DNA from 3 places in the Psychromonas sp. psych-6C06 genome. Region 3 is predicted to be linked to each of the others. Evidence: predicted binding sites of a transcription regulator. Region 3 holds the regulator's gene; each other region holds the start of a gene.
What was found. The regulator sigma-54, encoded in region 3, starts transcription at its own class of promoters, with help from an activator protein. The targets are predictions, from matches to a motif close to GTTGGCACGNNNNTNGNNT.
Positions count from the first base shown of each region.

Region 1: a site for sigma-54 is predicted at 2,728-2,746, ahead of CW745_RS07225 (PEP-CTERM sorting domain-containing protein). Genes of this name have one in related genera too.
Region 2: a site for sigma-54 is predicted at 2,341-2,359, ahead of CW745_RS05875 (P-II family nitrogen regulator). Genes of this name have one in related genera too.

Region 1 is NZ_PIZM01000004.1:36,144-43,701, forward strand. Features, by position in the region: gene arcB (aerobic respiration two-component sensor histidine kinase ArcB) at 1-1,020, opposite strand, end outside; gene folE2 (GTP cyclohydrolase FolE2) at 1,273-2,193, shown strand; gene CW745_RS07225 (PEP-CTERM sorting domain-containing protein) at 2,782-3,312, shown strand; gene CW745_RS07230 (diguanylate cyclase) at 3,621-6,152, opposite strand; gene CW745_RS07235 (hypothetical protein) at 6,329-6,991, opposite strand; gene tyrS (tyrosine--tRNA ligase) at 6,994-7,558, opposite strand, start outside.
Region 2 is NZ_PIZM01000002.1:594,109-601,666, reverse strand. Features, by position in the region: gene lipB (lipoyl(octanoyl) transferase LipB) at 1-609, opposite strand, end outside; gene ybeD (DUF493 family protein YbeD) at 618-887, opposite strand; gene CW745_RS05880 (D-alanyl-D-alanine carboxypeptidase family protein) at 964-2,121, opposite strand; gene CW745_RS05875 (P-II family nitrogen regulator) at 2,415-2,753, shown strand; gene CW745_RS05870 (ammonium transporter) at 2,791-4,008, shown strand; gene CW745_RS05865 (LPP20 family lipoprotein) at 4,204-4,767, shown strand; gene fliE (flagellar hook-basal body complex protein FliE) at 4,896-5,219, shown strand; gene fliF (flagellar basal-body MS-ring/collar protein FliF) at 5,252-6,970, shown strand; gene fliG (flagellar motor switch protein FliG) at 6,960-7,558, shown strand, end outside.
Region 3 is NZ_PIZM01000012.1:21,569-29,126, reverse strand. Features, by position in the region: gene mlaE (lipid asymmetry maintenance ABC transporter permease subunit MlaE) at 1-109, opposite strand, end outside; gene CW745_RS14730 (ATP-binding cassette domain-containing protein) at 109-918, opposite strand; gene kdsC (3-deoxy-manno-octulosonate-8-phosphatase KdsC) at 1,119-1,667, shown strand; gene lptC (LPS export ABC transporter periplasmic protein LptC) at 1,668-2,228, shown strand; gene lptA (lipopolysaccharide transport periplasmic protein LptA) at 2,218-2,751, shown strand; gene lptB (LPS export ABC transporter ATP-binding protein) at 2,751-3,476, shown strand; gene CW745_RS14705 (RNA polymerase factor sigma-54) at 3,541-4,986, shown strand; gene CW745_RS14700 (PTS sugar transporter subunit IIA) at 5,306-5,752, shown strand; gene rapZ (RNase adapter RapZ) at 5,768-6,622, shown strand; gene CW745_RS14690 (HPr family phosphocarrier protein) at 6,627-6,902, shown strand; gene mgtE (magnesium transporter) at 6,927-7,558, shown strand, end outside.

The sequences.
Region 1 (7,558 bases), on a different contig from region 3:
CTCTAAATCACTAATAAAATCAAGCATATTAATATGATTAGACACTAAGTTTAAACGTCTTCGATCGAGCTTGTCTAGGTCGACAATATCATTAAAAATATTACCTAGTGTTATGGCGCTCATATGAATAGTTTTTAAGTATTTTCTCTGCTCTGCGCTTAGCTGATCATCTAATAACATTCGACTTAAGCCGACAATACCATTTAGTGGCGTGCGTAGCTCGTGGCTGATGGTAGAGATGAATGTGGTTTTATCACGACTGGCTTTTTCCAGTGATTCTTGATGTTTTTTCCGCTCTGTAATGTCGCGTCCAAATCCGATCACCCCAACGCAAATGTGCTGTGCGTTATACAGTGGTAACGCACGTACTTCGAAAAAGGCTTGACGACCGTTAGGGTAATTTAGCCAATGTTCATGAATTTGTTCTTGCTCTGTTTCTTGTGCTTTTTGATCCCGTTGTACAACTTCAATTGCATACTCTTCAGGATAAATGTCAAAGGGCGTTAAACCGATTAGTTCCCCTTCACTTCGGCCAGTTACTAGTTCCATCGCTTTATTGCAGCTAACAAATGCTCCCTTTAAATCTCGATGAAAAAAAAGATCAGAAGATGTGTTTAAAAATGATCGTAATAAAATGGTGTGTTCTTCTAATAATTGTTGTGTTTTTTGCCGTTCAACAATTTCGGACTCAAGTGCGCGGGTCTGTTTTTGATCTTGCGATAACATAACTTGAAGTCTAGCTACGGTGCCATCTAAGCGTTGCCTGGCTTCTTCGAGATCTCCCACGACCACCGTTAAAAAGTAAACCGCCCATGGCGTAATTAATAGTCCCAAAATAAAAGAACGCGATATATCACTGATATCAAGTGGATCATTGAAATAATATGCAAGTAACATCTGTAACACCGAGTCAGCACTAATGATCGCAAAAGCCAGTAACAAGCTGAAACGAAATGCCCCCAAACGTTTCAGTAATGCTACGTAATAATGTACCCAGGTCTTTAAATTAAAAATACTCACGAATGCCCCACGGATAATGGAAAAGTAATATTGTAAGCAATATCACCTTGAAATGGTTGCGGTTATTACACATTTCAGCAATTAATTATCTATTAAACGCAGAATAAAGCAGAGCGTCGGTCAATAAATAGACAATTTAATCAATCACTGATAATCCTTTTCATTTGGAGGTTTTTAATTGTCACGAACACGTTTATAATGCTCCGCTTAAATTTATTAACTTTTAATATCCTGTGAAGGGAGTTTTTTCTGATGGCAATGCCAGATATCGCAAATAGCGCACAAGCTCAAACCGAAGGTACACTTGATCGCGTTGGAATGAGCAACATTGAACTACCACTCATGGTACAAACGGATAACTGCGCTCCACAACAGGTTAGCGCGAGTGCTGAACTGTTCGTGAACCTTGGTGATGCGCAAGCTAAAGGCATCCATATGTCACGTTTGTATCTTCAGCTTGATCAATTATCAACAGAATCTGAGCTGACGTTAGATACTTTAACAACCTTGCTAGAAGGGTTTATCGAAAGCCATCATGAATTAAGTCAGGAAGCTTTTGTAAAATTTTCCTTTGATTATCACTTACGTCGTAAATCATTAATCAGTGAAAAACGTGGCTGGAAAGCTTACCCTGTAGTGATAATTGGTAAACTAACCAATGGTACTTTTAATTTTGAAATGCAAGTTAATGTCCCTTATTCATCAACATGCCCTTGCTCAGCAGCATTAGCAAGACAACTGATTCAAGGTGCTTTTTCAAAGCAGTATGCAGAACAAGAAAACCTTAATAAAGAAGAGGTGTTAGCTTGGTTAGGCTCGACGCAAGGCATTGTTGCAACACCTCATAGTCAACGCAGTGTTGTACAAGTAAAAGTTAAGCTAGATGCAGAAAATGATAGCTTTCCTGTCATTGAATTAATTGACTTGGTTGAAAATACACTAAAAACACCAGTTCAAGCTGCGGTAAAACGAGAAGATGAGCAAGAGTTTGCGCGCTTAAATGGGCAAAACCTTATGTTTTGTGAAGATGCGGCAAGACAGCTTCAATATGCTCTTCACCCTCAAACTAAGTTTTCTGATTTTTGGTTACGAGTTAATCATTATGAAAGCTTACACGCACATGATGCTGTTTCAATTACGACTAAAGGTATTGCTGGCGGGTATCAAGCATAATCAACAGAAAGTCGAACATTGTTAACCTACTAAGGCCAGTCAGTTAAATGATTGGCCTTTTTTATATATCATTTAGTCTGCTTATTCTTAACCTTTCAGTAATACCAAACAAAATAAATAGCTGATCTATTTTACTGGTTAAAAAAACTTACCTCTCAGCTGAAACTTTCTCAAATAAAACAACCACTTATATCAAGTTTCGCCTTGAGTTAAGCCACTTTTCCTGCGCATAATATTTTGCTAAGGGCGTATTGAGGAAAAATAATAGAGAACAAGTCGCGCGATTCAGTAATAGCTAGCGATTGAATGCAACGTAGTTATCCATTCCTTTAACCAAAAAGATAGATCAGATACTTATGCGGATTGGTCTAACACCTTTATTATACAAAAAGTACTCAGAGTAAGTTGAGCGTAAAACAAGCTCCCTGAATATATGATAAAAAAATAAACACACAAAAGGCAATTACTTGTCAGCTTTTTTTACATGTATTATTTTTAACATATTATAAAACCATATATTTCAACAACTTGCATTTTGGAACACCATTTGCATGTTTATTGTTTCAACAGAAATCAAATGGAGTGCAAATGAAAAATATTGGATTACTAATTTGTTGTGGATTACTTACCGCTAATGTAAATGCCACAATTATGACCGGCGAAGTAGCACAAGATGCTTATGTAACTTATGAAAATTATGATTTAGCTTGGGCTTCACCATGTAGTGATGGTTTACTCGAAAGATCATGCGCAGCAATTGATTTATCAGAACAATCTAATTATGGTTGGAGTGTTATGACCTCTGATTTATTTGCATCTTTGGGGATCAACGCATCAACATTTAAAGTAGATTATTCTTCTGCTAATACAGAGTCATATAATGGCAACAACTATGCCAAAGCGACGGGATGGTTTTCAAACTCCTACACCCATATTGATGTGACAAACGGTTTAGCTGGATTATGGTCTTTCGTTGATGTGGCAGATGCTGACAGTTACTATGAAACCATCGTATACCGAAGCGCAAAAAGCATTGATGTACCGGCCCCCGCTTCTGTCGCATTGTTCGCCCTAGGCATGGCAGGTTTAGCTTTTTCTCGAAGAAAATTTAAACGCTAATCACGCTAAAAGGCTCAAGGTCAATTGACCTTTTATGCAAAAATTTGCGAGCTATTGCGGTAATCACTCCGTCAATTGCTCGCAATACAAAACTAAAAACACCTTTTACTTTTATGTGGTTATTACTGCTTAATTATAATTTTCGTAAATGGCCCCACTATTTAACATCAACGTCTTTTGGTTAATGTGCGATAAAGAATTAACCGAATTAATTTATTGGAATTGGTATTATTACTCAATCACCGTCCTTGTTCTCTATGATTGTTTCTCTGCAAGCCCTGATCACCATATTATGGTAATGCTAACAATTAATTATGAACGCTTATTTGGTCTCGTCCTGACATCTTCGCATCATACAATGCGCCATCAGCTTCTGCTAATAACATCTTCATTGTATTAAGATCACTTGGGAAGATACTGGATAACCCCATACTCATGGTAATATAACGACTAACATCTGAATACAAATGCTCAACTTTGGTCTGATTAACTGCTTCACGAAGCTTTTCAACAGCACGTAATACTTTGGTCGCATTACCTCCCTTAATGATAACAACAAACTCTTCGCCGCCATAACGAGCAGCAAAGCATCCCATTTCATTAGCGGCTTGTTGTAAAGCAGTCGCAACAATTTTTAATGCTTCATCACCTTTTTGATGGCCATAATTATCATTGTAGGGTTTAAAGAAATCTATATCGCACATCACGATGGAAAGCATCTCTTGCTCACTATATGCTTCTGACCATAATTGACTAAAGCGTTCATCAAAGGAGCGACGATTAGCAATATTGGTAAGCTGGTCATTTAACATTTTTTGCTCGAAATCAGAAGCATCAGAACTTAATTTTTCTTCTGTTAACTTACGCGAAGTAATATCCCGAGCCATAATGACAATTCCCTCAGAGCGACTTTCATCGTCTTTAAAGGGAGCTTTGTGGACTTCGTACCAGGTTTTCTTATCACCGCTAAAGAGAAGCTCCTCAAAGATAATTGGCTCACCTGATTTAAGTACTTCTTGATTTTGACGATCAGCCCAATCAGCACGATCAGAAGAGAGTAATTCACTTTGCAATTTACCGATAATATCGTCAGGTTTGGCATCCATCAATTTTGCGAAGGAGTTATTTGCCCCAATAATACGCCCTTCATGGTCTAATAAACCAATCGGATCATAACTAGCTGCAAACACAGTACTGAGTAAAACACTTTGTTTTGATAGTGCTTTCTCTGTCTCTTTACGCTGTAAATTTTCATCTTTTAACTGTTTGGTTAAATTATGTAACGCGGTGATATCACTATCGATACTCAAAATAGCAAAAATGGTACCTTTATCATTATAAAGTGGCACTTTAGTGATATTCACTAGGCTCAAATCAGCAGCTTTCTTCTGTTGGATCCACTCTTGGGTGTTATAGGTTTCTCCATTCCAAACCGTTGCTTCTTGTTGCTTCTGTTTCTTAATTGCAGGTACCGACATCATATCTGCAACACTACGCCCCGTTGCATGGGCTACTGTAGTACTGTTCGCTTCCGCCCATGATTTATTACAACCAATAATGGTACCTTTAGGGGATTTGAAGGCAATCTGCTCTGGGATAGAATCTAAGACTTTACGTAATAACTCGCGCTCTTCGATCAATTTTCTTTCTGCGCTAAGCAATGCTGTCACATCTTTAAGGTGGCATAACCAAGCGGTTTGACGTTTATAATGGATACGTTTGGCAAACAGTTCAATATCATGAAATGTATCGTCTACTAACAAGCGAACTAAGCCATTATCGATGACTGTTTGATGACTCGCTTTGTTAATGAAACGAGATAGCAACAACTGGTTTTCAGTCTCTTCAAAAATATATTTTTTCTTTTTCTTTTTGAAGGGAAATAAAGATTTAACCTCATCATTAAGGTAAAAAATGGTGTTCCCATCAAGAGAAAAAATAGCCAACGGATAAGGTGAAGAATCAAGTACATCTTTAAATTGTCTGTCTTTTTTTCGCTTTGAGCGACCAATAATAAACAACAAGAGAAATAATCCAGTGATCACCAAAATATTACGCGTCATATTTGCAGAAGCGCCCCACCATGGGGCATTTAATGCAATTAATGAAGCGCGTATTTGATCATCTATCTGTTCAAATTGATTTCCCCACTGTAGCCATTTAAGTAATGTCTCTTGACCTGTAGGTAGGTATGCGTATAGCTGGTTATTACTGCTATCTATTGAGGTTGTCGATAATATTGAACTGAGTAGAAGATCAATCAAGCCATTATCTTCAGAGCCAATATTAAAAATAACTAACGCATCTAAATTATCTTGGTATAAATCCAACAATAGCTCTAGCAAGCCAGGGTATGCTTTGTAGATAATATTACTTTTATTTTGCAGAAGCGGTAACTGTTGTGCTTGTGGTAACAAGCCCCCAACAATAATGCTCTTTTTAGTGTCAATTAAGGCATCGGAAACCTTGTTGGCATGCTCAGAGAAATAGTATAAGTCACTTTTAATAGCTAAAATAACGTTTTTATCTAGTTCCCCAAGGGAATGTTTATCAATATTTAATCCACTGTAAAGTGCAGGGCTGTTAGTCGAAAGTAAAGTACCAATATTTTGCTGTGGAAGATGCTTAAACTCTACACCAATACCTGTTTTTTCAGACCATATTTGCCAATATTGCGCATAAAGTCCTTGTGCTTGTTGCTGAGTATTAAATCCAGAATAGGGGAGGTTTTGATCTAAATAAATATTAATTTTATTGGGTTTGGTGGATTCATTTAAAGCTGCAAAAGCAAAGGTTGAAAGGCAAAAAAATAACGTAAACAATGAAAGCCGTTTAAACATGATAAGTAAATCCAATAATAGAACAGAACGACTAATTTTAGCGCACAGTTCAATGAAAGGTAATTTTATAATAGGCGTTACATGCTAGCCCTCACAGTTTATTAATTAAATAAATATAAAAAAGGTCACTATTAAGTGACCTTTTATTAATTTTATAGGTTGATTAACCTGCTAATTTAGAAAGTAAAAATAGTTTTTACACTAAATTCTTGATCTGTATTGTAATGCACTGAAAATGCAAATGACTCTGACAGCTGTATACCCGCATCCACTGAACCATACCACTCACTTAACTCTATTCCTTTCATCGCATAGGTATAAGTTGGACTGACACCAACCCACAGTTTATTAGTAAAGCTATAACGAGTGGTCGCATCAAATTTGATATAAGTCGTTGATTTAACATCGTCTCCCCAAAGCATACCCAAATCAAGCTTAGGATAAACGTTCAACTTATTATTCATGAGTGGAACTTTTGTAAAAACACCGATAGAGGTATCATTCACATCACGAATCCCCCACACATCTCTATCCCAAGTGCTTTCAAAGCTAAATCCAGTATTGTTACTTGCATTAATCAGCATGTAATCAACGTTGTAATAATCGAGATCATTCATCGCTTCAAGGGTGATCTTATGCTTATATTGGCCATTTAAATAGCCACCATAACTTCCTGAAATATTAACGCCTTCATTACCAGCTGCAACACTAACACTTGAGTAAATCGCACGAGGATCACTCAAATCAATCCAATTTTCTTCATTTTGCTCTTGCGCAATAACAGACAAAGGCAAAGTGAATAAAGCCATACATGCTAAAGAACGATTAAATATTTTCATTATTATTTCCAAATAAATAAGTTAAACAGACGCTTACCACGTTTTATTACCGTATATTTAGCAAATAACGCATCAGATTTTTGTAATGTCATTTCGCTGTCAGAAGCTTTCTCGCCATTAATACTCACTGCGCCATTGTTAATAAATTCACGTGCCATTTTGTTTGATTTGGCTAGCTCACAGCTGGTTAATAAGTCGACCAAACTTTTTTCTGACTCTGTTACCTCTGTAGCTGGAAGGCCGTCTTGTGCAAGCTGTGCAAGGTCAGACTCACTTAATGCACTCAAATCACCTGAGAATAATGCTTCCGTAATGCGTTCTGCTGATGCAAGCCCCTCTTCACCATGAACAGTACGCGTAACTTCTTTAGCTAGAATTGCTTGTCCCTGTGGGCGACCTTGAATCGTTTTATCTTTTGCTTCAATGGCATCAATCTCTTCGATTGAAAGGAAGGTAAAGTAACGAAGAAACTTATAAACATCAGCATCAAGTGTCGTGATCCAAAATTGGTAAAATGCGTAAGGTGATGTTTTCGATGCATCCAGCCAAATCGTCCCAGATTCCGTT
Region 2 (7,558 bases), on a different contig from region 3:
TTGATTCATTTTTTCTATTAACAATGGGGCAAGCTCGCTGACGCCTAAGGTGATCCCTTCCTGTTTGCATTGTGTCATTTCAAGACCTGCATAGCCACAGGGGTTAATTTGTAAAAAGGGAGAAAGATCCATATCAACGTTTAATGCTAACCCATGGAACGAGCAACCTCGACGTATTTTCAACCCCAAAGAAGCAATTTTTTTTCCATTAACATAGACACCTGGCGCATCAGGTTTTGCAATAGCTTGCACTTGGTGATCATTAAGTAGGGTAATAATACTTTGTTCAATCATCGTTACTAAGCTTCGCACATTAAAGGCTTTACGGCGGATATCAATTAATAGATAAACAATTAATTGTCCGGGGCCATGATAGGTGATTTGTCCACCTCTATCACTTTTGACTACGGGGATATCGCTTTGCTGCAATAGGTGTTCGGCTTTACCTGCGCTTCCTTGGGTAAATACAGCAGGATGCTCAACGACCCATATTTCATCGCGACTAAGCTCGTCACGAAGGTTGGTAAAGTCACTCATCGCTTGCCACGTTTCAAGGTAGGGCTGGCTTCCTAAATAACGTAGTGTGAGTTGTTTGGATAATTCAGTCATTGATCGTCTTATAGAATATAACGAACTGATTCAAGTTTATTAAGCTCTGTATAAATCGTCTCAATATGCGCTTTTGATTTGACGGTAACCGGCACACTAAGTGAGTGATAGGTTCCTTTTGAGCTTGGTTTTACGGTAGGTGCGTAATCACCTGGCGCGTGTTTTTGAATAACACCTATCACCTCTGCCATTAACTCAGGGCCAGCAACTCCCATCACTTTAAATGCAAAAACACAGGGGAACTCTAATAGTTCATCAAAATGAGTATTCAGTGCCATTTAGCAACTCCAACAACAAAAAAATAAAAATGAGGCGAAAGCCTCATTTTGCAATTATGACTATATGGGGATTAATTTAGCCAAACCAACCGATAAACAGTAATTTTATGTAATCCATTAAACGACTAAATAAGCCTCCCTCTTCAACTGTTTCTAGCGCAATGAGATCGTAACTTGCAATGCTTTCATCTGCAAAAGAGTAATTCACTTGACCAACAACATCACCCTTTTGAATTGGCGCACGTAGCTCTTCGTTAATAACAAAATCCGCTTGTAAGTTTTTAGCTTGACCACGCGGTAAAGTAATTGGGGTATCAACAGCGACACCTAAACGAATCATCTCTTGAGAGCCCATCCAAATTCGCTCAGTGGCTAGCTGCTCACCTGCTTTATAGGGTGTCATTGTTTCAAAGAAACGGAAGCCCCAGTTAAGTAATTTTTTACTCTCAACTTTACGTGCAGAATCAGATTTAGTGCCCATTACAACACTGATCAAGCGCATACCATCTTTTGTCGCTGAAGATACTAAGCTAAAGCCGGCAGCACTTGTGTGACCGGTTTTAATGCCATCTACATTTAGGCTTTTATCCCATAATAAGCCATTACGGTTATATTGAACGATACCGTTAAATTTGAACGATTTTTCACTGTAAATGCGATACTCTTCAGGCACGTCTGCAATTAATGCTTTCGCTAAAATTGCCATATCTGTTGGTGTTGTATAATGTTCTTCAGAGTGTAAACCGTGGCTATTAACAAAATGGGTATTGTTCATACCTAATTGTACTGCCCATGAATTCATTAAGTCTGCAAAGGCGCTTTCACTGCCTGCGATATGCTCTGCCATCGCAACACAGGCATCATTTCCCGATTGAATGATAATGCCACGATTTAGATCCGCTACAGTCACCTCTTTACCCACTTCAATAAACATTTTCGAAGAATCAGGGAAGTTTTTGGACCACGCCTTCTCAGAAATTTTTACTTTATCTTCAAGGTTTAGGTTTCCCTGTTTGATCTCTTGACCAATGATATAGCTGGTCATCATCTTCGTGAGACTCGCCGGTGCAAGCATTTTCTCACTGTTATTTTCTGAAAGTACTTTGCCAGAATCAAAGTCAACAAGTAGGTAACCTTTGGCTGCGATTGATGGTGCATTAGGGATAACGCGTGGCGTTGCGAAAACGTTAAAGCTGAGTGCGAAAGTGATAAGCAATAGGCCTATTTTTTTCATCTATATTACCTTTGTATTAATGAAATAAAAAAACAGTACGCACTATAACGTGCTAGGCGCGCGATGGAAATTAAATTCTTTAGTCACTTCTTAGTAATAAAAGTTCATTAAGCTCTATTTGTGTGCACCTTATTGCTATTAATTGCACCAATATGGTGCTGTTTTTGTTTTTCAAAACAAAGGAATAGTTTAACTAGTTGTTTTAATTGATCTTATTTTTTTGGCACGCTACTTGTTATATATCTACTACAAGGCTTACATAACAACCCAATATATAAAAGAAGGACGTTTTAATGAAAATGTTAACCGCAATAATTAAACCATTCAAATTAGATGAAGTGCGTGAAGCAATCATGGATGCAGGCATCGCTGGTGTCACTGCTTCTGAAGTGAAAGGCTTTGGTCGTCAAAAGGGTCACACTGAACTTTATCGTGGTGCAGAGTATCAAGTTGACTTTTTACCAAAAGTAAAACTTGAGATTGCAGTAAAAGAAGAAGACGTTGATCGTTTGGTAGAAGCGATCACGCAAGCTGCAAACACGGGCAAAGTAGGTGACGGTAAAATTTTCATTCAGCCACTTGAGCAAGTAGTACGTATCCGTACTGGTGAACTAGACGAAGAAGCGCTTTAGTCCTCTTCAGTAAGAAATTTTAAAAAAGGAATATATTATGGAAAACACAGTAACAGAATTAAGGTTCGCCCTAGATACCTTCTACTTTTTAATGTCAGGTGTCCTCGTTATGTGGATGGCTGCAGGTTTTGCGATGCTAGAAGCTGGACTTGTTCGCTCTAAAAATACCACTGAAATTTTAACGAAAAATATCGTCCTATATGCTATCGCTTGTACGATGTTTTTATGGGTTGGTTATAACATTATGTATGTTGATAATGTTGCTGGTGGCTGGCTACCGAGCTTTGGTGCATTAATCGGCACACAGGCAGCAGGAGCTGATCATGCATTAGAATCAGATTTCTTCTTCCAAGTGGTATTTGTTGCGACGGCAATGTCAATTGTATCGGGTGCGGTTGCTGAACGTATGAAGTTATGGTCTTTCCTAATCTTCACTGTGTTCCTAACTGCATTTATCTATCCAATGCAAGGTTACTGGTCATGGGGCGGTGGTTTCTTAAGTGAAGCTGGTTTCTCTGATTTTGCTGGCTCAGGTATTGTTCATATGGCAGGTGCAGCTGCGGCACTGGCTGCTGTTATGTTACTTGGGGCACGTAAAGGTAAATATGGTAAAGATGGAAGCGTGCATCCTATTCCAGGTTCAAACATGCCACTTGCAACATTAGGTACATTTATTTTGTGGATGGGATGGTTTGGCTTTAACGGTGGATCTCAACTTCTTATCTCTGACGCAGAAAATGCAAGTGCGGTTGCTCTTATCTTTGTAAATACAAATGCCTCAGCTGCAACAGGTGCAATTGCAGCACTACTTGTGAGCAAACTTAAATGGGGTAAAGCTGATTTAACTATGATTTTAAATGGAGCATTAGCTGGTTTAGTTGCGATTACTGCTGATCCTCTTTCTCCTTCACCGCTATTTGCTGCTGGTATTGGTGCAGTTGCAGGTGTAATTGTTGTTTATAGTATTATCACTTTCGATAAATTAAAGCTTGATGATCCAGTAGGTGCATTATCGGTACACGGTGTATGTGGTTTATTTGGTTTGATAGTTGTTCCTCTTTCAAATGAAGGCGCTACGATTGGTGCGCAGCTATATGGTGCAGCAGTTATCTTTGGCTTTGTGTTTGCAACATCTTGGATTGTTTGGAGCATAATCAAAGTAACAATGGGTATTCGTGTTACTGCTGAAGAAGAAGAAACAGGAATGGATTTACATGACTGTGGTATCGAAGCTTATCCAGAATTTAAAGATTAATATCGATTAATCTTAAAGAACCCCGTACTTAAAAGGCTCTATCAAATTATTTGATAGAGCCTTTTTTCTTTTCTATCACTCAGCTTTTATTCTTTTAAAGGCAATCGTTGCTATTATCACTTTATTGGTTGCTATAATATGTGAAAAGAAATCATGATCTGTATTTTCAATAATGTAAAGGTGAAAGGGAATGTTATGTCGTTAAAATTATTAAGTTTATCAAGTGTTGTTTTTCTTGCCGCTTGTTCATCCACTCCGGTTGAAACAACATCCGTTGGCGATATTCCAAGCTGGATCTTAAACCCACAGGTTGAAGATGGTATCGCAGTCTCGGAGTGTGTTTTATTCTCGGGTAATATGTCCATCGATAAACAGCAAGCGCTAGCTAATGCGCGCACTTCACTTGCACAGCGTATCGAAACCCGTGTGAGTGCAATGGATAAAAGCTACCGAGATAAAGTGGAAGTAGCATCAGGCGTTGAGTCGGGCTCTACATTCTCTAGTGTTTCTAAGCAGGTGACGCAGCAAACACTTGTCGGTACTAATCCAATTAAAACAGATATTGCCAAAATCGCAGGCAAAGATAATCTCTGTGTATTAGTCGCAATAGGGCAACAGGGGACAAAAGATATTTTTGACGCTTTAGTTGACCAAGCTGAGCGTCCAATGAATGCTGATCAAAAAGATGTATTGTATGCGGAGTTTAAAGCGCAACGTGCTGAAGAGCAGCTAGATAAAGAGCTAGAAAAATTACAATAAACGGCTTGTATTAAAACGCTATCTTTAGCTCTAGATTGGAAAAAATAAAAAAGCGCCACTTAGTTGGCGCTTTTTTTGGCATAAAAAATGCTTATTACAATATATGTGTCAAAAAAGAGATAAATATTATGAATCTTAATACATCAGCTTTATTTAATGATCTACCCTTACAGGGCTTACAAAGTAAAGGCTTAAGTGAAGTAACAGGCCAATCAGTCAGCTCTAGTGCACCAGACTTCTCGCAAATGCTTAAACAAGCGATTGATAACGTCAATGGTTTACAGAAAGAAACTGGTGAGCTTCGTAATCGTTTTGAGATGGGCGATGAGCAGGTGAGCCTTGGCGAAGTGATGATTGCGGCTAATAAATCGAGCCTTGCTTTTGAAGCAACAGTACAAGTACGTAACAAAATGGTTGAAGCGTACAAAGAAGTGATGAGTATGCCTGTTTAGGTTATACGTAATGATGAATTAGGGAAGAAATAGTGGCTGAATCAAATAATCCAGATATGTTACTTGAAGATAATGGCATTGCTGGTGGCGAGGAGTCGAGCGCTGAGCCAGAAAAAGGTGCAATTGCCTCATTCTTTTCAAATGTTGATGTATTGCGTCAAATTAGCATGATCATTGGTTTATTGATTGTGCTTGCGATAGTGGTCATTTTATGGTCTTGGGGTAAAGAGGCTGATTATCGACCGTTAGGTAGCTATAAAACGGATGAGTTGATTAGCACACTAGATTTTCTCGATAAACAAAAAATCCAATATAAAATAGAAGGTAACTCAATTCTTGTTGTTACCACTGAGTATCAAAAAATAAAATTATTGATGACGCGTGCCGGTCTTGATAATGATAATACCGAAAATGGTGATGATATTTTACTGCAAGATATGGGCTTTGGTGTAAGTCAGCGTGTTGAGCAGGAACGTTTAAAGTTAAGTCGCGAACGTCAACTCTCCCTCGCTATTCAAGCGATGCAAAATGTAACCAAAGCACAGGTTTTACTCGCTATCCCTAAACAGAGCGTTTTTGCACGTAAAGAACGCCAAGCCAGTGCAACTGTTGTCGTTACATCATCACGATCATACAGTTTATCTCCACAAGAAATTGATTCAATTGTTGATATTGTTGCATCAGCCGTGCAAGGCTTATCTCCTACTAGTGTGACTGTCAGCGACCAACGTGGTCGCCTATTACATTCTGGTAGTAAAAGTGGTTTATCGGCACAATCGAGCAAAGAGTTTGCCTTAGAACAAGAGCGGGAAGAGGAATATAAATCTAAAGTAGATGCTATTTTAATCCCAGTATTGGGGTTAGCTAATTACACATCAGAGGTCGATCTCGCGATGGACTTCACAGTCGTTGAAGAAACAACAAAAAGTTATAACCCTGCCAATCAAGCTGTACGAAGTGAAATGTTAGTGGAAACAAAATCTTCTAGCTCTACTATTGGTAATGTTCCTGGGGCCCTGACTAATCAACCGCCAGCTAATGGTGCTGTTCCTGAAGAGCTTCAAGAGAATAATAACATTGCTGGTGGCAGTGATGGTAATTCACATAATGAGTCAACGCGAAATTACGAAGTAGATACCACCGTTAAGCACACCAAACATAAAGTAGGTAAAGTTGAACGTTTAGCAGTTTCGGTGGCGCTTGACTATGCAGCAGTTACTAACGAAGCTGGTGAGGTTTCTTATGAACCGCGCAGTGATGAAGAGATAGAAAACATCCGTCGTTTGTTGATGGGGGGCTTAGGCATCAGTACTGCTCGTGGTGATATTTTAGAGATCGCTTCCGTTAAGTTTAACCGTCCAGATTTAGAAGCTATCCCAGAAGAGGAATTCTGGAAAACCGAAGCGTTTGAAGGTTACGTACGTTTTGGTGGCAGTATGATCATCATATTGTTAACGTTACTGTTAATTGTACGTCCGATTATGAAAAAACTGCTTTATCCTGAAACCATTGAGCAGGCCGATGATTATGATCTTGGAGGCGCGATTGGTTCAATGGGAGGCGACAATTTACAACTATTAAATGAAGATGAAGAAGCGGGTGTAGAGTTTGGTATGAGTAATGGCGTGATTAAACTCCCTGATTTACACAAAGATGAAGATCTTCTTAAAGCGGTTCGTGCACTTGTTGCCAACGAGCCTGGTTTATCTGCACAAGTAATTAAAGAGTGGTTAGCTGTCGATGAAGGATAATGCAAACGAATCTGCTGATAAAAAAGAGGCAGGTGGTGATAAAGAGTTTAATGTGAGTGATCTGACCGGTGTAGAAAAGTGTGCATTATTAATGCTTAGTTTAACACCTGAAGACGCTGCCCAAATATTCCGTAATTTAGAGCCTAAGCAGGTACAAAAATTAGGTATGGAGATGGCCGCGTTAAAGGATTCATCACAGAGTAAAGTGTCTAGTGTACATCGTGCTTTTATTGAAGATATTCAAAAATACAGTAACATCGGTCTCGACAGCGAAGACTTTGTACGCGCTTCTTTAATCGAAGCATTAGGTGAAGATAAAGCGGGTAATCTGGTGGATCAAATTATCCTCGGCAGTGGCTCAAAAGGCCTTGATTCATTAAAATGGATGGATGCACGTCAGGTTGCATCAATCATTCAAAATGAGCATCCACAAATACAAACTATTGTACTTTCATATCTAGAGCCCGAACAATCGGCTGAAATCATTACTCAATTTCCAGAGAAAATACGCCTAGACTTAATGATGCGTATTGCTGACTTAGAAGAGGTGCAACCAGCCGCATTACAAGAATTAAATGAGATCATGGA
Region 3 (7,558 bases):
TCTTATGTGGCTTTCCTGAAAGCGTGAACCACAGCATTAAACATGCTCGACCGATACCTTGCGTTAACGATAAACTCACCCTGCCAACATGACGAATAAAAGTTATCATTACTTACTTACCTGTTTAAGTTGCTCGGAAAATGGTAATGCTTGCATATGGAAAGGGACGGGGCCTTCACTTTTTCCGAGTAAGAACTGTTGCAATAAAGCATTGTCTTTTTGCTTAATTACCGCATCTACAGAACCACTCGCTATAATACGTTTATCTGCAAGCACGTAGACGTTATCGGCAATCGAAAGTACCTCGTTAACATCATGCGAGACGATGATAGAAGTCAAACCAAGGCTTTTGTTTAGCTCTTTAACAAGCTTTAAGAGTACATTCATTGATATAGGATCTTGCCCTGTAAAAGGTTCATCGTACATGATCAGTTCAGGATCTAGGGCAATCGCTCGTGCGAGTGCCACCCTACGAGCCATCCCTCCCGATAGCTCTGCTGGTTTTAGATCTTTAGCGCCACGCAACCCAACTGACTCTAACTTCATTAGCACCAAAGTAGTCAGTAAAGATTCCTCCAATTTGAAGTGTTCACGTAATGGAAAGGCAACATTTTCAAAAACAGAAAGATCATTAAATAGGGCACCACTTTGAAATAACATGCCCATTTTTTTACGTGCTTCATAACGAACTAGATCACTGCAATTATGAATTGCTTGCTCGTTAAAAAAAATCTCACCGCTGTCTACAGGTAATTGACCGCCAATGAGTTTTAATAATGTCGTCTTACCTATTCCACTTGGACCTAAAATAGCAGTAACCTTTCCACGCTCAAACTGAAAGTCTAAGTTGTCGAATAACAGTCGATCATTACGAGAAAAACAGAGCTGATTTATTACTAGATGATTTAATTGCGTCATAAATTGTGAGGTTCATTTGATAATATAAACATTAGTTTATGGGATATATACAAAGATTCAAACCTTAAAGCGCTTAATTTATCTATTTTGTAGCAATATTGTAGTAAACAGATAATCATTACTCGCCTTGGAGGAACCATTTTGCTATTTTATTTATGATAGACATAATTTAAATTAAAAACCCTTAAATTGAGAATCCAATGGTCACAACTCCTTACGGCTTAATTAGTAATGAAAACTATCATCGCGCAGCACAGATAAAATTACTTATTTGCGATGTAGATGGTGTCTTTTCAGATGGTCGGATCTACCTTGGTAATGCAGGCGAAGAGCTTAAAGCATTTCACACCAAAGACGGATTTGGTATGAAAGCGATCATGAATATGGGCATCGAGATTGCTATTATAACCGGCCGACAATCAAAAATAGTCGAACAGCGTATGCACTCCCTAGGAGTAACACATATATTGCAAGGCATTGAAAATAAAATCGATGCCTATCAGTTATTAATTAAAAAATTAGGCCTTTCTAGCGAGCAAGTGGCTTATATCGGCGATGATGTAGTTGACCTCCCGGTCATGCAACATTGTGGGTTAGGTATTGCTGTTATGGATGCCCACCCTATAGTATTACAAGGTGCCGATCTGACTACCTACACTCGTGGAGGATTTGGCGCAGTACGTGAGATATGTGATCTATTTTTACAATGCCATGACAAACTAGATACAACACAGGGTAAAAGCCAATAAATGAGTATACGACAAGCGCTCCCCTACGCTCTTTTGTTGGTTGTTTTTTTAATCTGGTTATATCTAAAGCCACAACAACAATTAGAAGTACTACCAGAGCATCATCCAAGTTATATTGCGTACAACATTAGTAGCGATCATTTTGATGAAACCGGTATGATCACTCATCAAGTGCATGCTTCTAAAGCAACCAGTTATAGCGACAAAGAGATAACCATTTTTGAAAATCCTAAAGTGTTAATGTATGTACAAAATGAGCAAGAAAATAGTATCACAACCTGGCAAGTAACTAGTGAAGATGGACAATTAAGTGGTAATAATCATCTAATTCTTTCTGGTGATGTTTGGGTAAAAAATTTAAGTTTAGATCAATTAGTACAGACAATGAGTACTGAAAAACTAACTATATTATTAACAGAAAAAGAGATCAGTACAGACCTATTTGTTCATTGGCAAGGGCCACAAATGGATCAACAAGGCATTGGCATGTGGGCATCACTTGTTAGTGAAGAATTAATCGTTAAAAAACAGATAAAAGCGGTATACCTAAATGAAAATTAATAAAATTAGCTTAATCGTTGGCATGATATTCTGCTCGCTTTCAGTACAATCTTTAGAGTCTGATTACGATCAACCAATTAATGTAAGCTCAGTTAGCCAACATGCAAAAATGAAAAGTAATACAGTAACCTTCCTAAAAGAAGTGTTGCTAACCCAGGGAACCATTAAAATTACAGCAAATGAACTGGTTGTCATTCGTGGCGAGAAAGCCAATCAAGAAATTATGATTGCCAAAGGTGATGTAGCGACTTTTTACCAAACCCAAGAAGATGGTAAGCCCTTTGATGCAGAAGCGAATACTATTCATTACGATGTAGCGAAAGCCAAGATAACCTTAACGGGTAACGCACAAGTAAAACAGCTAGATAGTCAAATTAATGGTTCTAAAATAATCTACTTTTTAGAAACAGAAGAGTTGATTGTAGAAAGCGACAAAAATAGCAAAGAGCGTGTAAAGACGGTATTTTTACCAGCACAATTTGAAAATAAAGATGACAATACACAACAGGCTGAAGATAAATAATGGCTGAGTTAATCGCAAAAGGTTTAGTAAAAAGCTATAAAGGCCGTACCGTAGTAAATGGTGTAGGCTTAACCGTCAAGACGGGAGAAATAGTTGGGTTACTCGGCCCAAATGGGGCAGGCAAAACCACTTCATTTTATATGGTCGTTGGCTTAGTGAAGCAGGATGAAGGCACCATTATTGTCGATGGTGAAGATATATCACATCACCCAATGCATATACGAGCACAAAAAGGGATAGGCTATTTACCTCAAGAAGCCTCTATTTTTAGACGTTTAACAGTCACTGAAAATATCATGGGTATCTTAGAAACACGTAAAGAACTTACCAAAGATCAACGCCTCGAAAAACTGAATACGCTATTAGAAGAGTTTCATATTACCCATATTCGTAATAATAAAGGCATGAGCCTTTCGGGTGGCGAGCGTCGACGTGTAGAGATTGCCAGAGCACTAGCAACCGAACCTAAATTTATTCTACTAGATGAGCCCTTTGCAGGTGTTGATCCAATTTCAGTCATTGATATCAAAAATATTATCGGTCAACTTCGCGATCGAGGCTTAGGCGTCCTAATTACTGACCATAACGTGCGTGAAACGCTTGATGTCTGTCAACACTCATACATTGTTAGCCATGGTGAAATTATCGCAATTGGGACACAAGACGAAATATTGGCAAATGATCATGTAAAACAAGTGTATCTAGGTGAAGAATTTAAACTATAGTTATTGTAAATATAGTTATTAAGACATAGCTACTAGTTATTTATATCAGGAAATACAAGCTTTGATGAAACAAGGGTTACAATTGAAAATGGGTCAGCAACTTGCGATGACCCCACAATTACAACAAGCGATCAAATTATTACAACTATCCACCCTTGATTTACAACAAGAGATTCAAAATGCGCTTGATGAAAACCCATTACTAGAGCAAGAAGATAACAGCTCACTTCAAGATGTCGTCAAAGAGCAAGACAGTAGTCAACTTGATACAGCCGAAGCACTTACCCAACAAGAATTTTCACAAGAGCAACCTGATGAAAGCAACTGGGAAGAAGCTTATACACCGCCTCCAACAACTTCAATTTCCTCAGGTTCATCCTCTTTTGAAGGCGAAGATAGCGTCTATCAGGGAGAGTCATCTATTTCTCTTCAAGATCATTTAATATGGCAGATGCAACTAACTCCCTTTTCTCAAACCGATCTCTTAGTCGCAACCGCTATTATCGACTCCATTGATGAGTTTGGCTACTTAACCAGTAGCTGCGAATCGATACTGGAAGCGTTGAGTAATGAAGTTGAAGATCTTGAGTTAGATGAGATCGAAGCAGTTTTAAAACGAATACAGCATTTTGATCCCATTGGTGTTGCGGCTAAGTCAGCACAAGACTGCTTACAAATACAGCTACGGCATCTCAGTGATGATACCCCTTGGCGTGCAGAAGCATTAATGATTCTCGAAGAACATATGGACCTATTAGGTAACCGAGATTACCGTACTTTAGCGCGCAAGACCAAACTGAAAGAGAATGAACTCGCAGAAATTATGCGCCTAATTCAAACCTTAGAGCCACGTCCTGGAAATCAATTCGAAGATACGCAAGCACAATACGTTGTACCTGATGTCTATGTGAAAAAAATAGGTGGACAATGGCGCGTATCGCTAAATCAGGACTGTGATCCGAACCTTTCTATCAATCAACAATATGCAGACTTATGCAAAGGTAATATTAGTAAAACAGATTCGCAATTTATTAAGGGTAACCTTCAAGAAGCGAAGTGGTTTATTAAAAGCCTCGAAAGTCGTAATGAAACATTGTTAAAAGTATCAAACTGTATCGTGCAACAACAGCAAGCATTTTTTGAATATGGTGACGAAGCAATGAAACCAATGGTGCTCAATGATGTTGCCTTTGAAGTTGAAATGCATGAATCTACTATTTCTCGAGTTACCACCCAAAAGTTTATGCATACACCCCGCGGTATTTATGAATTAAAATTTTTCTTTTCTAGCCATGTTGCTACCGAGAGTGGTGGCGAATGTTCATCGACTGCTATCCGTGCGTTAATTAAAAAGTTAGTAAATGCAGAGCTCACTACTAAGCCACTCAGCGATAACAAAATCACTCAGTTACTTGAAGAGCAGGGGATAAAAGTAGCAAGACGCACTATTGCTAAATATAGGGAGTCCTTAGGTATCCCACCCTCTAATCAACGCAAGCAGTTACTATAAGTTTAGATAACTAACCTAAGTTCTGGATAAGCAAAGCGATACAATACAGCTATTTCCGCGAATTTCGGCGTTAAAACATCTACCAATACCCCATTATTGCGACGATAATTTGCCTGAACTACGCAAAAATGAAGGCACTGTATTATAAAAGTAGCAGCATCGTGGTTTTAAACACCATAAAGCTTTCATTAACCAGAATTGAGGTTAAGTAAGCTAAATCGCTTAATATTGATTAATATTAAAAAATGGGCGTTCTTGTATAGCCATTCTTATTTAACCTGATAAAATCGCGCCAATTGTGCCACTAGAAAATAATATTATGAAAATATCTGACCTATTAGATAAAGACTCTGTGTTTAGCCAAACTAGCTGCAGCAGTAAGAAATGCGCATTAGAAAAAATCAGCATTATTGCAGCTGAAAAATTAGATATCGACTCGCAGCAATTATTCAATTCGCTTATTGCACGAGAAAAAATTGGCTCTACTGGAGTTGGGCTAGGAATTGCTATTCCACACGTTAAAATTGACAGTAGCTATCCAGCTACTGCTATTTTTATGCAATGCCATTCAGGGATCGATTATGATTCTTACGATGGTAATAAAGTCGATATATTATTTGCTATTTTTGTTCCTGAAGATAAATGCCAAGAATACTTACAGGCGCTCTCAGAAATAAGTCAAAAATTGCTCGACAAACCCTATTTGCGACAACTAAGAAGCGCACAAACTAACGAGCAGTTATATAACCTATTGCAAATTGAATAACTGCGAGGGAAAAAAATGAAATTAATCATCATCAGTGGACGTTCCGGCTCAGGAAAAACAATCGCGCTACATGTGCTTGAAGATCTAGGCTATAACTGTATCGATGGTGTGCCCTTCCAATTATTAGATCAACTCCTCGATACCGTTGATGTAGAAAATAATAAAATAGCCATCACTCTAGATGTTCGTAATCTACCAGGTGACTCTGATGCAATTGACTCCTTGCTAGCAACATTAAAATGCAAAGTAAAAATAGATATCATCTATATAGATGCGATTAGCACAGAACTCATTCGACGTTATAGTGAAACTCGCAGATTACACCCTCTGTCAAAACAAAAACTGTCTTTATCACAGGCATTAGAGCAAGAAAATACATTATTAGCCCCTATCAGGAAATCAGCAGCACTTGAAATAGATACCACCACACTATCTATTCATAATCTCAATGAACGCATCAAACTTTTTTTACAAGGCACGAGCAAAAGTAAGTTACTGATCATATTTCAATCCTTCGGCTTTAAGTATGCATCGCCTGAAGATGCAGATTATATTTTTGATGTTCGTTTTTTACCTAACCCGCACTGGGAACCCTCATTACAAAAATTTAACGGTACAGAGCAACCTATTATTGACTATCTAGACTCTTTTCCAATAGTTAAGCAAACGGTTAATCAAATTGAGAATTTATTTCAATCTTGGATGCCACATTTAGAGGATAATAACCGCAATTATGTGACTATTGCTATCGGCTGTACAGGAGGTAAACACCGCTCAGTTTATGTAACGGAAAAGATTGCGGCTCGTTTCGGTAACAAATATCAGGTACAAGTTGAGCATAAACGACTTGCAGGAAAAGAAGGCTTATAAAAAAGTGGATATCATCAAACAAACTATTACAATACAAAACAAACTCGGTTTACATACACGAGCTACCATCAAACTAGTTGAATTGGTTAATAATTTTGATGCTAAGATCACGATTAGCCACCACGGTAAACAAGCTGATGCTGATAGTGTACTAGGGTTAATGGTATTAGAAACCTGTTTTGGACAAGAGATAGAAATAACGGCAACGGGTAATCAAGCACAACAGGCAATGTCTGCCGTTACTAGGCTAATAGAAGATAAGTTTTTAGAAGAAGAATAATAATAATAATTTAAAGGAAAACAGATGCTGGAAAAAAACGAATTAAAAGATACCCAGCAATACCTCCGCGAAGTCAATAAAGCAATCGAAAGTGGCATGTTTGTTCTTGCTCGCAGTATTATCGAAAAGATGCCTGCCTGTGATGTCGCATTACTACTTGAATCCTCACCACCAGCAAATCGTAAGGTATTATGGAACCTTACAGACCATGATCAACAAGGTGAAATCCTCGAAGAATTAAACGAAGATGCTAAAGACGGTATTATCAGCCTAATGGATGCGGCCAATTTAGTTGCTGTTACTGAAGGGATGGACACTGATGATCTGGCTTACATTCTTCGTGGCATCCCAAATAGCCTTTACCGAGCTGTTTTAGAGCAGATGGATGCACAAGATAGGCATCGAGTTGAAACAGCACTCGCTTACCCTGAAGATACAGCTGGCTCAATTATGAATACAGACACCATAACACTCCGACCTGATGTATCTATTGATGTTGTACTTCGATACTTACGCCTTAAAGATGAGTTGCCAGAAGCGACAGATACTTTATATGTTGTTAATTCTGATGACCATTTAATTGGTGATGTTCCATTATCTTTATTATTAACGGTTGACCCTGCACTTTCTGTTGCTGAAGTGATGAACACTCAAAC